DNA from 4 places in the Nocardioides fonticola genome. Region 3 is predicted to be linked to each of the others. Evidence: predicted binding sites of a transcription regulator. Region 3 holds the regulator's gene; each other region holds the start of a gene.
The links. The regulator LexA, encoded in region 3, represses DNA repair genes until DNA is damaged. The targets are predictions, from matches to a motif close to TCGAACANNTGTTCGA.
Positions count from the first base shown of each region.

Region 1: a site for LexA is predicted at 1,842-1,857, ahead of dinB (DNA polymerase IV). Genes of this name have one in related genera too.
Region 2: a site for LexA is predicted at 2,004-2,019, ahead of ABD671_RS00970 (SAV_6107 family HEPN domain-containing protein). Genes of this name have one in related genera too.
Region 4: a site for LexA is predicted at 1,427-1,442, ahead of ABD671_RS06355 (HNH endonuclease signature motif containing protein). Genes of this name have one in related genera too.

Region 1 covers NZ_BAAAZH010000006.1:94,896-98,328, forward strand. Annotated here, with positions in the region: gene ABD671_RS03650 (phenylalanine 4-monooxygenase) at 1-463, shown strand, start outside; gene ABD671_RS03655 (hypothetical protein) at 447-650, opposite strand; gene ABD671_RS03660 (alpha/beta fold hydrolase) at 749-1,624, opposite strand; gene dinB (DNA polymerase IV) at 1,868-3,166, shown strand; gene ABD671_RS03670 (sensor histidine kinase) at 3,235-3,433, opposite strand, start outside.
Region 2 covers NZ_BAAAZH010000001.1:218,966-222,398, reverse strand. Annotated here, with positions in the region: gene ABD671_RS00985 (phytoene desaturase family protein) at 1-879, opposite strand, end outside; gene ABD671_RS00980 (YbaK/EbsC family protein) at 879-1,352, opposite strand; gene ABD671_RS00975 (hypothetical protein) at 1,436-1,912, shown strand; gene ABD671_RS00970 (SAV_6107 family HEPN domain-containing protein) at 2,041-2,472, shown strand; gene ABD671_RS00965 (methyltransferase) at 2,520-3,281, shown strand.
Region 3 covers NZ_BAAAZH010000003.1:83,199-86,631, reverse strand. Annotated here, with positions in the region: gene ABD671_RS02435 (ABC-F family ATP-binding cassette domain-containing protein) at 1-178, opposite strand, end outside; gene ABD671_RS02430 (LysM peptidoglycan-binding domain-containing protein) at 400-792, opposite strand; gene lexA (transcriptional repressor LexA) at 1,073-1,822, shown strand; gene ABD671_RS02420 (MXAN_6640 family putative metalloprotease) at 1,894-3,433, shown strand, end outside.
Region 4 covers NZ_BAAAZH010000010.1:229,115-232,547, reverse strand. Annotated here, with positions in the region: gene ABD671_RS06360 (SDR family oxidoreductase) at 1-354, shown strand, start outside; gene ABD671_RS06355 (HNH endonuclease signature motif containing protein) at 1,455-2,738, shown strand; gene ABD671_RS06350 (hypothetical protein) at 2,781-3,191, opposite strand; tRNA gene ABD671_RS06345 (tRNA-Asn) at 3,298-3,373, opposite strand.

The DNA.
Region 1 (3,433 bases), on a different contig from region 3:
CTCTGTGCCGCTCTACACCCCCGAACCCGACGTCATCCACGAGGTCATCGGGCACGGCACGACGCTGGCGCATCCGCGCTTCACCGCGCTCTACGAGCTGGCCGGCGCCGCCGCGCGCCGGGTGAGCACCCCCGAGGCACTGGAGTTCATCAGCAAGGTCTTCTGGTTCACCCTCGAGTTCGGGGTGGTCTGGCAGGGCGGCGAGCTCAAGGCCTACGGGGCCGGCATCCTCTCCTCACCCGGGGAGACGGCCGAGTTCCGCGACATCGCGATCCGACCGCTCGACCTGGTGGCGATGGGGACGACGAGCTACGACATCACCGCCTACCAGCCGCTGCTCTACGCGGCGGAGTCCTTCAGCCATGTCGAGGACGTCGTCGGCGGCTTCTGGGCCACCTGCACCGACGCCTCGATCGCCGACCTCACGGCCCGCTCGGCCGCGGGACTCAGAACGCCGGCTTGAACCAGTCCGCGTCGGTCGGGCCCGGCAGACCGGGGGTCGCGACGCCGTCGCCGTCCTCGAGGATCTCGGACCGATCGGCAGCCCGGTCGCGCGAGTGGCGTTCGCGGTGCGGGCAGTGCCCGGCACCGTAGCGGCGTCGGCACCGGATGGCGCGACGCTTCCTCTTGATGGCTCGCTTGACCCCCATGGGTCCATCGTGCGTCGGGAAACCCCGATGATCCAGTGCGCGGGCGGGAACGGACCGGTCGTCCCTCACATCGCCGGGGCGAGCGTCCCGAGCATCGGTCAGGACGCCGCGTGGTCGAGCACGAGGGCCGCGAGCCGGTCGGGCACCTCGTCGGGGATCCAGTGCGAGACCCCGGACAGCACCTCGAGACGGAAGCCGGCCGGGGCGTAGCGGGCGGCCCTCCGGTTGCTCTCCAGCCCGACCGCGACGTCGCCGTCGCTCCACACCTGGAGCACCGGGACCGACGCCGGGGTGCGCAGCAGTCGGGGAGCGGCCAACGCCATCGCGCGGTACCACCCGAGGCCACCGCGGGCGATGCGCCGATCGGTGAGGCGAGCGGCGTCGCGGGCCGCCACCGTCGGACGCTGTCCCGACGCCTCGAGCATCCGCGCGGCACGCCTCGGGTCGCCGAGCAGCAGTTCGGGCAGCACCGGGAGCTGGAAGGCGAGCATGTACCAGGAGTCGCGGGCCTGCCGCGTGGTGACCAGGGCGGAGAGGAAGGCGCCGGTGTGCGGCACGGAGACCGCCGTCAGGGTGCGGCACAGCTCGGGGCGGTCGCAGGCGACCCACCAGGCGAGCGCCGCGCCCCAGTCGTGGCCGACCAGATGCACCGGCTCGCCGATGAGGGCGGCGATCGCGGCGACGTCCTCGATGAGCTCCGAGGCGCGGTAGGACCACCGGCTGCGCGGCGCCGCCTCGGGACGGGTGCCGCGCAGGTCGGGCACCCACACCGGGTGGCCCGCGGCGAGCAGGTGCGGCACGACGGCGTCCCAGGAGCGACCGTCCTGCGGCCAGCCGTGCAGGAGCAGGAAGGGTGCCCGCGAGGTCGCATCACTCCCGTCGCCGGTAGGGGCGAACTCGCGCACCGTGAGCACGAGATCGCCGCGGCGGACCTCGTGCAGGCGCGGGGCGGACCGGTCGGTGGCGGAGGGCATGGCCGCACCGTAGCGACCCGGAGCGGGACGGTCGTCGTACCGGAGGCGGAGATCGGGGCCGGAGATCGGGCATCCCCGGATCGCACCGCCAACACCAGGGGTCACACCGGACAGGCGGAACTGCCCGCTGCGGGGCGGATCCGGGCCCGGAACGGCCGGTTTCCCCGGCCGGCCGGGGAAACCAGCCCCCCGGGCACCCCACCCGCCCTTGCCATGATCGAACGCATGTTCGATCATGGGGTCATGACGAGCGCCGGCATCCTGCACGCCGATCTCGACTCCTTCTACGCCGCGGTCGAGCAACGCGACCGTCCCGAGCTGGCGGGGCGCCCGCTGATCGTCGGCGGCGGGGTCGTGCTGGCCGCCAGCTACGAGGCGCGGGCCTTCGGGGTCCGCGGCGGCATGGGCGGCCGGGAGGCGATGCGACGCTGCCCGCACGCGCACGTCGTCGCGCCGCGGTTCGGCGCCTACGTCGAGGCCAGTCGCGAGGTGTTCGCGATCTTCGAGGACACCACCCCGATCGTCGAGGGGCTCTCGATCGACGAGGCGTTCCTCGACGTCAGCGGACTCCAGCGGCTCGTGGGTCCGCCGGCCGAGATCGCGGCCGCGCTGCGGGCCCGGGTGCGCCTGGAGGTCGGGCTGCCCATCTCGGTGGGCGTGGCGCGCACCAAGTACCTCGCGAAGGTCGCCAGCGCCGTCAGCAAGCCCGACGGCCTCCTGGTGGTCGAACCCGAGCAGGAGGTCGCGTTCCTGCACCCCCTGCCGGTCGAGCGGCTCTGGGGCGTCGGGCAGGTCACCGCCGCCAAGCTGCACGCGCGCGGCATCCGCACGATCGGCCAGCTCGCCGAGCACGCGGAGAGCGACCTCGAACTCGCCCTCGGCAGCGCCAGCGGCCGCCACCTGTGGGCGTTGGCGAACCTGCGCGACCCGCGGCCGGTCACCGTCGGACGCCGCCGCAGCTCGATCGGCTCGCAGTCGGCCCTGGGCGGTTCGCGCACCCGCACGCTGGAGGAGCTCGACGCGATCCTGGTCGGTCTCGTCGACCGGGTCAGCCGCCGCCTGCGCGCCGGGGAGCGCATCGGCCGCACGATGACCCTGCGCCTGCGCTTCGGCGACTTCGAGCGGGCCACCCGGTCGGCCACGATCCCGCGATCCACCGCCAGCACCGCCGCCTGGATCGACACCGCGCGGGCCCTGCTGCACACCTCCTACCCGCTGCTGCGCGAACGCGGGTGCACCCTCATCGGGGTCAGCATCTCGGGCCTGGTCGACGAGGTGCACGACGAGCAGCTCGAGCTCGACCTGTGGGGGCGCGAACGCCGGCGCGAGGAGTCCGCCGCCCTCGACCGCGCCCTCGACGCCGTCCGCGACCGCTTCGGCACCGCCTCGGTGGCCCGGGCGGTCACCGTACGGCGCGGCCCCCGATCGGACGCCGGCGCGTCGTCCCGGATCGAGGAGCCGACCCTGCCCGACCTCATGCTGGCGAGCTCGACCGGTGCTGCGCCGAGGTCGGCCCAGGGACGAGGTCCGCGGAGCCGATGACGACCTCGGCGCGACCGCTGGTCAGCCTCGGCGCCCACGCACCCACCGAGGGACATCGCCGGACGCCGTCACCCCGGCATCCTCGGGACCGCGGCGACCACGCAGGTGCCGTCGCGGGAACTCTCGATCCGTAGCCGGCCGCCGAGCGCGTGCACCCGGTCGACCATGTGCTGGATCCCCGACCCGGCGTCCACCCGGGCGGGCACGATGCCCTCGCCGTCGTCGTCGACGCGCACGACGACCTCGTCGTCGGAGACGATCAGCTCG
Region 2 (3,433 bases), on a different contig from region 3:
CGTCGGGCCCGGCCCGTCGGGGGTCCCAGGAGCCTCGGGGGCCTCGGGATCGGCGGGGGTCGCGGCGATCCGGACGCCGACGACGGCGCCGCCGGTGCCGAGCACGAGGTCGAGGGCGGTGGTGGCGGTGTGCACCACGACGCCCCGGGTCTCCAGACGCTTCTCCAGGGCGAGCGCGAGGGCGGCCATCCCGCTGGAGCCGCACGGCGTCCCGGGCGCCGCCGACGGCACGGTCCAGGCGCCGAAGGTCTGCTCGAGGTAGGAGACCAGCCCGGCCCAGGCCGGCACGTTGCGCAGGTCGTGGCCGTCGGCCACGTGGGGGTGGCCCGCGACCAGGCGCGCACGGTCGTCGCGGAAGGCGCGCTTGAGCCGCTTGCGCAGCACGGTGCGGTCGTCGAGGAGCGCGGCGGCCTCGGCCGGCAGCCGCTCGGGGTTCCAGGGCGTCTCGAAGTAGTGGCGGCGCAGCACCTCCCAGTCGTCGCCCCCGGCGTCGACGTAGGCCTGCCACTGCGCGCCCAACCCGGGACGCAGGGCCTCGAACGCCTCGGTCTGCGCCCCGCGGGAGCCGCCCGCGAGCCGCAGCGAGGAGCCGTCCTCGAAGCGGTGCTCGCGCACGAGCGGGAGCGGCACCAGGTCGAGCTCCTGCTCAAGTGGACGCCCGGTCTTGCGGAACAGGTCGCGCAGGACCGCCGGGAGCAGGGTCGCCTGCGGGCCGGCGTCCCAGCCGAAACCGAGTCCCTCGTCGTCGGTGACCGGGGTCAGGACGCCGCCCAACCGCTCGCCCCGCTCGACCAGGTGCACGCGGTGCCCGAGCTTGGCCAACCGCGCCGCCGCGGCCAGGCCGCCCAGGCCGCCGCCGATCACCACGACCCGGGCCATCAGACGACCTCGACCGGGGTGGCGCCGGTGATGTCCCGCAGCTCCTCGTAGGTCGTGGAGAAGACCGCGGCCGGATGACCGGCCGCCGCCCAGACGACCTCGTGTCGCGCGAGCCAGGGATCGAGGTAGGTGGGCAGGGGCGCCGGGTGGGCGAACGGCGAGACCCCGCCGATGACCTGGCCGGTGTGCTCGCGGACGAAGTCGGGGGAGGCGCGCCGCAGCGACGCCACACCGATGCGTTCGGCCGTCACGACCGGGTCGACCCGGTGCGCGCCCGAGGTGAGCACCAGCACCGGCGAGCCGTCGGCGTCGAAGAGGAGGCTGTTGGCGATGGCGCCGACCTCGCAGCCCAGCGCCTCGGCAGCGAGCGCGGCGGTGTGGACGCCGTCGGGCAGCACGACGATCTCGCCACGGCCGCCACGCCGGGCGTGCTCCTCGCGGAACCGACGGATCCCGGGATGCTCCTCGCTCATGCGGAGACCCTAGTGGCGCGGCACTAGAGTGCGGGCAGAGTCTCCGCCGCCGTCGGGGCGGGGCCCGACGATCCGGAGGAGTCATGACGACGCCGCGCCCCCGCGCTGTCGACCTCGCCAGCGGTCTGCTGCTCGGACTGCTGGGTCTGGGCGCCGTCACGGTGGTGTTGACGATCGTCCAGCGCGACGACCTCATCCTCAACTGGGCCCAGGGCCACCGCGAGGCCCGCGAGATCGTCGCCCGGCAGGGTCTGGCCTACCTCAAGGCCGAGCAGCCGATCGCGATCCCGCAGTTCGTGCCGGTCGCGTGGGTGCTGTGGGTCGTCATCGTCTCGCTCGTGCTGGTGCTGCTGGCGCTGTTCCGGCACGGGCACGCCTGGGCGCGGTGGGTGCTGGCCACCCTCGTGGTGCTCATCGGCATCGCCACCGGCGCGGCCATCCGCATCGGCGCGCCGACCAGCTTCGAGGTGCTCGCGTGGGGTTCCCTGCTCCTCGACGTCGCGATCCTCGCGACCCTCTTCCGGCCGACGATCGGCCGGTTCGTGCACGCACCGGCCTGACCCCGTCGGGCCGTCCATCGGGCCATCCGCCGGCGAGCCGTGCGGTGCGTGCCCTTGACCGCGTGGCCCTTCCGCGCTTCACTGGTGGTGTTCGAACACGCGTTCGATCATCCGTGAAGGGGGAGACCATGACCCGCATCAGCGCCACCACCGTGAGCCACCTCGACCGCGCGGCCGACTCCCTCGCCGAGGCCGCCGCCACGGCCGACGTCCCCGCCCGCTACGCCCACGCCCACGTGGCCGCCCTGCGGGCCGCGGCTGCCCTGCTCTCCACCCGCGCCCGGCCGGAGGCTCCGGGACGCCGCAGCACCCAGAACGCCTGGGTCCTGCTGGCCCGGCTCGCACCGGAGTTCGAGGAGTGGGCCACCTTCTTCGCCGCCGGTGCCCGCAAGCGCGCTGCCGCCGAGGCCGGCTCGCGGCGCGCGGTGACGGCACGCGAGGCCGACGACCTGCTCCGCGACGCCGAGCGCTTCGTGCGCCTGATCGAGGAGTCCCTCGGCCTGCGTCCGCACGAGACCCGGCACCCCGCTCTGCCTGTCGAACTCGGGCGCGCCGGCTGACCGGGCGCCCCCGCGGTGCACGGACGACCACGCACTAGGGTGGCGCCATGCCCGGACCCGCACCCGGCCCCGCGTCAGGACCCGCCTCCGGATCGGAGCGTCCCTCGGACCGTCGCGGCGCCGTCCGCACCGGTGTCGTCTGGGCCGCGCTCCAGCCGCTGGTGACCACCGCCCCGCTCGACGTCGTCGACATCGGCGGCGGCACCGGCGGGCTCGCCGTCCGGATCGCCGCCCTCGGCCACCGCGTCACCGTCATCGACCCCAGCCCCGATGCGCTCGCCGCACTCGACCGCCGCGCACGCGACGCCGGTGTCGCCGTCGCCGGCGAGCAGGGCGACCTCGCCTCGCTGGCCGACCGAACGGCGAGCGCCGACCTCGTGCTGTGCCACGGCGTCCTCGAGGTCGCCGGCGACCCGGCGCAGGCCCTCGCCGTCCTGGCCGGGAGCCTGCGGGCCGGGGGAGCGCTGAGTCTGCTGGTCGCCCAACGGCATGCGGCCGTCATCGCCCGCGCGATGGCCGGTCACTTCGGCCAGGCCCTCGCCCTGCTCGACTCCACCGCGCCCACCGGACGTGCCGGGGTGCGGTTCACCGCCGCCGAGCTCGAGGAGCTGGTCGCCGGCGCCGGCCTCGACGCGATCGCGTTGCAGGGCGTGCGGGTCTTCGCCGACCTCGTGCCCGGCAGCCTGCTCGACCTCGAACCCGGCGCGACGGCCGCGCTGCTCGAGCTCGAGCACGCGGTCGCCACCCGTCCGGAGTACCGCCCGCTCGCGGCGCAGCTGCACCTGCTCGCCCGCCGGCGCGGCCGCTAGCGCCCCCGAGAAGCCCCGAGAACCCCCGAGAACCCCCGAGAAGCACCGTTCACGTCCCCGTCCGCCAGCCCCCGGCGTTGACAGGTTCGTGAAAATTCCCGGTCCGCCTACCGTGTCGCCACACGCCTGCCTATCCTGGAAGCCACCGGCGT
Region 3 (3,433 bases):
CGCCGGCGTGCGGGGCGATCTCGCCGGTGATGATGCGGAAGAGCGTGGTCTTGCCTGCGCCGTTCGCGCCGACCAGGGCCACCTTGGCGCCGTCGCCGACGCGGAAACCCACATCCTCGAGCAGCACCCGGCCGTCGGGGAGCTCGTAACGGATCCCGGTCACCTCGACATGTCCCACGGGCAGCCATTGTGAGGGCGCGATCGGGTTCGGGCACCTCGATTTCGCGACCGGCATGGCCGACGGACGGCGCCCCGGCCCGCGCGGGCCCCGGCCGGGACGGCGCGAGGGGCGGGCCTACGGGCCCGCCCCTCGTCTTCCCCTACTCGTCGGCCGGGGTCGAGGCGACCGACGATGTTCGTGCGCGTTCCTGCGCGTGCCGGCACGCGCGAGGCGCGATGTCAGTTCGCGGGAACCACCAGGCGCTGACCAGCGGTGACCTCGGCGCTGTCGAGGGCGTTGAGCCGCTCGATCCGCTCGACCATGCCCCGGACGTCGCCCTCGTCGGTACGGGCGGCGGCGATGTCCCACAGCGTCTGGCCCGAGCGGACGATCAGGGTCTGGGTCGGCTCGGCCGTACCGGGCTCCTGAGTGGCCACCGAGCCACCCGAGAGGGCGACGCCGACGCCCAGGACGATCGCCAGCGAGAGCAGCAGCACCACGAGCCGGCCGCGCCGGGTGAGGCGGACCCCGCCGGAGGCCGGACGAGCGGGCCGGCGAGACGCCACCGCAGCGGCGGCGCGGGGGGCGGCGGACGCGCCGCTGGCGGCGGGAAGGATGAGGGTGGTGGCCATCGGGTGCTCCTCGGGGAAGGTCGGTGCACGGGGTTCGATCGGTCGATCAGCTGGTGCGGATCGATGTCTATCGGCGAGGACCGACAGAACCGGATCGGCTCGGAGGTTCTCGCACAGACGTTCGATCTGCGTTCGAGGTTAGATCAGGTGTTCGATCGAACACAAGAGCGAAACGCCGTCGACTTCGCACGGATGTTCGAGATGTCGGGCAGCCTGTCGACGACACGCCGGTATCGAACAGATGTTTGAATGCCGCCGTCGTGACCGTTACCGTCGGCCCATGCCGAGCAAGAAGTCCAGCGACAACCCCCGTGCGACCTCCGGCGAGACCGTCACCGAGCTCCCCGACGGGCCGCCCGACGCCACGGGCCTGACCCAGCGCCAGCTGAAGGTGCTCGCCACCATCAAGGAGGCCATCGAGAAGCGCGGCTTCCCGCCGAGCATGCGCGAGATCGGCCAGGCCGTCGGCCTGACCAGCACCTCGAGCGTCGCCCACCAGCTGCGGGTGCTGGAGGAGAAGGGCTTCCTCAAGCGCGACGCCAACCGCCCCCGTGCCCTCGAGGTCTTCCTGCCCGAGGTCCTCGCGGCTCGGCGCTCGATCTCCTCCGGCGACGACACCGGTCCCGACACCACCGGCATCGGCGACGTCGTCCCGGCGGCCGCGCTGGTGCCCGTCGTGGGCCGCATCGCCGCCGGCGGTCCGATCCTCGCCGAGGAGCAGGTGCAGGACGTCTTCCCGCTGCCCAAGCAGCTGGTGGGCGAGGGGCAGCTCTTCCTCCTCCAGGTCGTCGGCGACTCGATGATCGAGGCCGCGATCTGCAACGGCGACTACGTCGTCGTCCGCAAGGAGCAGACCGCCGACAACGGCCAGATCGTGGCCGCCCTCCTCGACGGGGAGGCCACGGTGAAGACCCTCCAGCGCCGCGACGGCAAGGTCTGGCTCATGCCCCACAACGCCGCCTACGACCCGATCGACGGCACGCACGCGCAGATCATCGGCGTGGTCACCGCGGTCCTGCGCCGCGTCTGATCCAGCACGCGTGCATCGAGCGCCGGGTGGGATCCGTCCCACCCGGCGCTCGTGCGTGAGACAGTGGTGACGTGGCTCACTCGGCGCGATCCCGGCTCCTGTCCCTCCCCGCTGCGGGCCTCCTGGCCCTCGGCCTGCTGTCCGGCCCCTCCTCCGCGGCCGACGCCGCCGATGCCTCACCCGCGTCCGGCTCGCCCGCCGCGGACAGCGCGCGCACCCGCGCCGAGCACGCCCTCGATGCCGCCCGCGACCTCCTCGGCGGCTCCGCCGACACCGCCGCCCGCCGCACGCGCTCCCCGCACTCCGGGGACGACGCCAGCACGGTGCTGCGCGAGCTCGCCCTGACCGCCTCGGCCCTCCCGGCAGCCCAGCGGAGCCAGGCCCGAGCGCTCCTGGCCCGTCCCTCGACCAACCAGGTCTACTGCTCCGCGAGCCTGTGCGTGCACTGGTCCACCAGCTTCCTGGGCGGCTCCTCGATCGACACCACCGACGCCGACGGCGACGGGGTGCCCGACTACGTCGAGACCGTGGCGAGCACCGTGGCGAAGGTCCAGCGTCTCTACCGGGCGGCCGGCTACCGCGCCGTCCTCAGCGACCAGGGCGCCGGCGGCAACGACCTGCCCGACCTCTACCTGGAGGACCTCGGCTCCCAGGGGCTCTACGGCTACTGCACGACCGACGAGTCGGTGCCGGCGAACGGCCCCTACGACGTGTGGGCCTACTGCTCGCTCGACAACGACTACGCCACGAGCCAGTTCCCGACCAACACGCCCCTGGAGAACCTGCGGGTGACGGTCGCGCACGAGTACTTCCACGCCGTCCAGTACGCCTACGACGTCGCCGAGGACCCCTGGCTCCTGGAGGCGACCGCCACCTGGGCCGAGGACGAGGTCTTCGACGGCGTCGACGACAACCGGCAGTACCTGCCCGCCGGTCCGCTCGGCGACCCGCGCTCGAGCATGGACCTCTTCGAGGGCGCCCGCCCCTACGGCGACTGGCTCTTCATCCGCTACCTCACCGAGCGCTTCCCGAGGCGCTCCGGCCCGCTGCCGGTGCTCGTGCGCCACATCTTCCAGCTGGCCGACGGCAGCCGGGGCGCGCCCGACCTCTACTCCCTCCAGGCCATCGACAAGGTGCTGCGCCGCGACCACGGCATCGACCTCGCACGCGCCTTCGCGGACTTCTCCGCGGCGAACACCCATCCGGCGTCGGTCTACAGCGAAGGCGAGGCGTACCGGCCCGCACCCCTGTGGACGCGCGGCTCGCTCGGGCCGAGCCGGCGCAGCTCCGGGTGGCAGAGCACCTCGCTCGACCACCTGACGTCGGCGACCATCCGCTTCGATCCCGCCTCGGGATTGCGCGCGTCGTCCTGGCGCCTGCGCCTCGATCTCGACCTGCCCGACACCGCGCGCGGATCGGCCGCGGTCGTGACGACCCGCACGGCGAACGGTCGGTTCCGCGACGTCCCCGTGCGGCTCGACCGCTCCGGCGACGCCCGCGTGCGCGTGCCGTTCTCGGTGCGCGACGTGCGCTACGTCACGGTCACCCTCGTCAACGGCAGCCGCCGCCTGGACTGCGACCAGAACACCGACTACGCCTGCCAGGGCGATC
Region 4 (3,433 bases), on a different contig from region 3:
CCCGGCTGCGTGATCAACTGCAGTTCCATCCAGGCCTACGACCCCTCGGCGGCACTGCTCGACTACGCCGCGACCAAAGCGGCGATCAACAACCTCACCGTGAACCTCGCCCAGGCGCTCGGCCCCGACGGCATCCGCGTCAATTGCGTCGCCCCCGGCCCCATCTGGACGCCGCTGCAGCCGGCGACCCAGCCTCCGGACAAGGTCGCGCACTTCGGCGAGGACACCCCGCTGGGTCGCGCCGGCCAGCCCGCGGAGGTGGCGCCCGCCTTCGTCTTCCTCGCCTCACCGGGGGACGCGTCCTACATCTCGGGCACGGTCCTGGGCGTCACCGGCGGGAAGCCCGTCTTCTGACCGGGGAGCGGGATGTGGGGGCGCGGTGCGGCCTTCGGTGGTCGAGGTGCGAGGCGCCCTCCGGTGGTCGAGGTGCGAGGCGCCCCGGCGCCGAGCCACGAGACCGGTGGGACTGGCTGCTTCGGTGGGGACGTAGTCGTCGCTCATGGCCTGATGCCGGCTTTCAGGCTCGCTTCGGTTGAGAGGCGCCGGCTGCGCGGGTGCCGGGTTGCGCTCGGTGTTCGGGTCGCCGTCGGCGTTGGGTTGAAATGCGCTGGCTACGCGGGTGGGGGGTTTCCGGCTGCTGCTCGTCTCACCGGGATTCGAGGCTCGCTTCGCTCGCACCTCAGCCACCGGCGTTCCTCCGGTGGTCGAGGTGCGAGGCGCCCCAGCGCCGAGCCGCGAGACCCGGCGAGGTGGGCGCCGACAATGGGGACGCCGTCGCTGCTCCGTGTCTTCTCCCGGCTTCCTCGCTCGCTCTGGTTGATAGGCGCCGGCTATGGCGGCGGCCGGGTTGCTCTCGGTGTTCGGGTCGCCGTTCGCTTCGGATGAAAGGCGCCGGCTACGGGGGAATCTGGTTGCTCTCGGTGTTCGGGTCGCCGTTCGCTTCGGTTGAGAGGCGCCGGCTACGGCGGTGCCGGGTTGCTCTCGGTGTTCGGGTCGCCGTTCGCTTCGGTTGAAAGGCGCCGGCTAGGCAGGTGCCGGGTCGCTCTCGGTGTCCTTGTCGCCGTTCGCTTCGGTTGAAAGGCGCCGGCTAGGCAGGTGCCGGGTCGCTCTCGGTGTCCTTGTCGCCGTTCGCTTCGGTTGAAAGGCGCCGGCTACGGAGGTGGGCGGTTGCGGCTGCTGCTCGTCTCACCAGGCTTCGAGGCTCGCTTCGCTCGCACCTCAGCCACCGGCGTTCCTCCGGTGGTCGAGGTGCGAGGCGCCCCGGCGCCGAGCCGCGAGACCCGGCAAGACAACCGCTGGCAGTAGGGACGATCTACGGCTCCCGTCCGGTGGCTGAGGTGCCCGAGCCCCCAGGCGAGGGCCTCGAAGCCCAGCAAGCCGCACAGCAGCCGCAACCACGAAGATTCCAACCCCTGAACCCTTGTCTTCGAACATGTGTTCGAGTAGACTGAGGCATGGCCTCCACCACCAACCAGGATCTCCGTGACCCGCGGTCCCTCCTGGTTCTCGCGCGTGATGCGCGGATGGTCGCCGACGACGCCGAACGGTCCGTGTTCATCGCCGCAGCCCAGTGGGCTCTCGCCCACCCGGCGGCTGATGAGTGGGACAGCGCGTGTGTTCCGGGCACCGAACGCACCCTCGCCATCGCCGGCCAAGGTGCACCCCTGGTGGCCGAGTTCTGCATCGACGAGTTCGCCGCCGCGATCGGCTTGTCCAGCGACGCCGGGCATTACTACGTCGGCGACGCATTGGAGTTGGCTGCTCGTTTGCCGCGGTGTTGGCGGCGTGTGGAGGCCGGTGAGGTGGCGGTGTGGCGGGCACGGAAGATCGCCCAGGCCACTCGCTTGTTGTCGCCCGAGGCCGTCGCCCTGGTGGACCAGCGGTTGGCGTCGTTCGCGCACTCCATCGGCGGACGCGGGATCGAGCAGACAGTGAGAGCAGCCGAAGCCGAAGCCGACCCCGAGGTCCTGCGTGCGAGGCGGGAGGCGGCTGACGACAAGCGACACGTCACCATCTACTCCCGTCACGTCGACTTCCACGGCAGGGTCGACATCGAGGGAGCCCTCGATCTGGCCGACGCGTTGGACCTCGAGGACGCTCTCGCCGCCGTCGCCGCCCAACTCAAGGACCTCGGCTGCACCGAATCCCTCGACGCCCGGCGGGCCATGGCCCTCGGCGAACTCGCACGACGCGACCATGCCCTCACCTTCGAGTCGGCTGGAATGGGTGAGCCGGTCCGCAGCAAGCGGACCCTCCATCTCTACGTCCACATCAGCCACGCACCCGGCCAGAACCCGTTCGGTACGGCTGCTCGTGTGGAGAACACCCGCACCGCCCTCGACCTCGACACCCTGCGGTCGTGGTGCACCGACCCCGACACCCAACTCGTCGTCCGGCCCGTCCTCGACATGGCGGAACAGCGGTCGAGTGAGTCCTACGAGATCCCCACGCTCCTGCGCGAGCAGGTGATCCTCCGCGACGTCACCTGCGTCTTCCCCCACTGCACCAGGCCCGCCCGCAGCGCCGACATCGACCACATCGTCCCCTGGGACGAAGGTGGAAGCACCAGCACAGACAATCTCGCCGCGCTGTGTCGACATCACCACCGCATCAAGACCCACCACGGCTGGACCTACGAACCGCTCGAACCCGGAGCCGGCCCACCCGGCAGCTACCGGTGGACCAGCCCCCACGGCCAGCACTACCTCCGCACCCCCACCGGCACCACGACAGCCTGAACCCCACCCGGGGCTCAGGCCCGTCGTGCTGCCCGGGCACCGTCAACGCACGAGCGCCACGGTCTCCAGTCCGGAGGAGTCCAGGCAGTCCTGGAGCGGTGCGACGGCATCGTCGGTGACGACGTCCTGCCACCCGCCCCGGTCGTAGAAACCGCCGGCGAGGCGCACGTCCGTACCGACGACGTAGCGGTCGTCCCCGACGGCGACGGCGTCGGCATCGGCGTCCCAGGAGGCGGCGTCGGTCCAGACGGCGACCGCGGTACCGACGACGAGGCAGTCCCCCGCCCGGCGCAACTGGCCCTCGACCTGGGCGGCGGGGAAGTCGCCGTCGGCGGAGTAGCCGCGGATGACAGGGCCGTCGGCGGTGGGCGCATCGCCGCCGCAGGCGGCGGTGGCCGTGGTGACGGCGACGGCGGCGAGGAGCAGCAGCGAGCGGCGGATCCGGTGCGGCATCCATCCAGCGTGATGCGGTGCGGGCGGCCTGTCAGCCCTCGCACACGGATCGTGACGGTCCGGTGACATGACGAGAGCCCCCCACTCGTGGAGTGAAGGGCTCGTCTGGCTCCCCCGGTTGGACTCGAACCAACAACCCTGCGATTAACAGTCGCATGCTCTGCCAGTTGAGCTACAGGGGATCGCTGTGCGGCGCGCACACCTTAGCAACGCCGGGTCGCGGGGTCGAAATCGACCCCGCC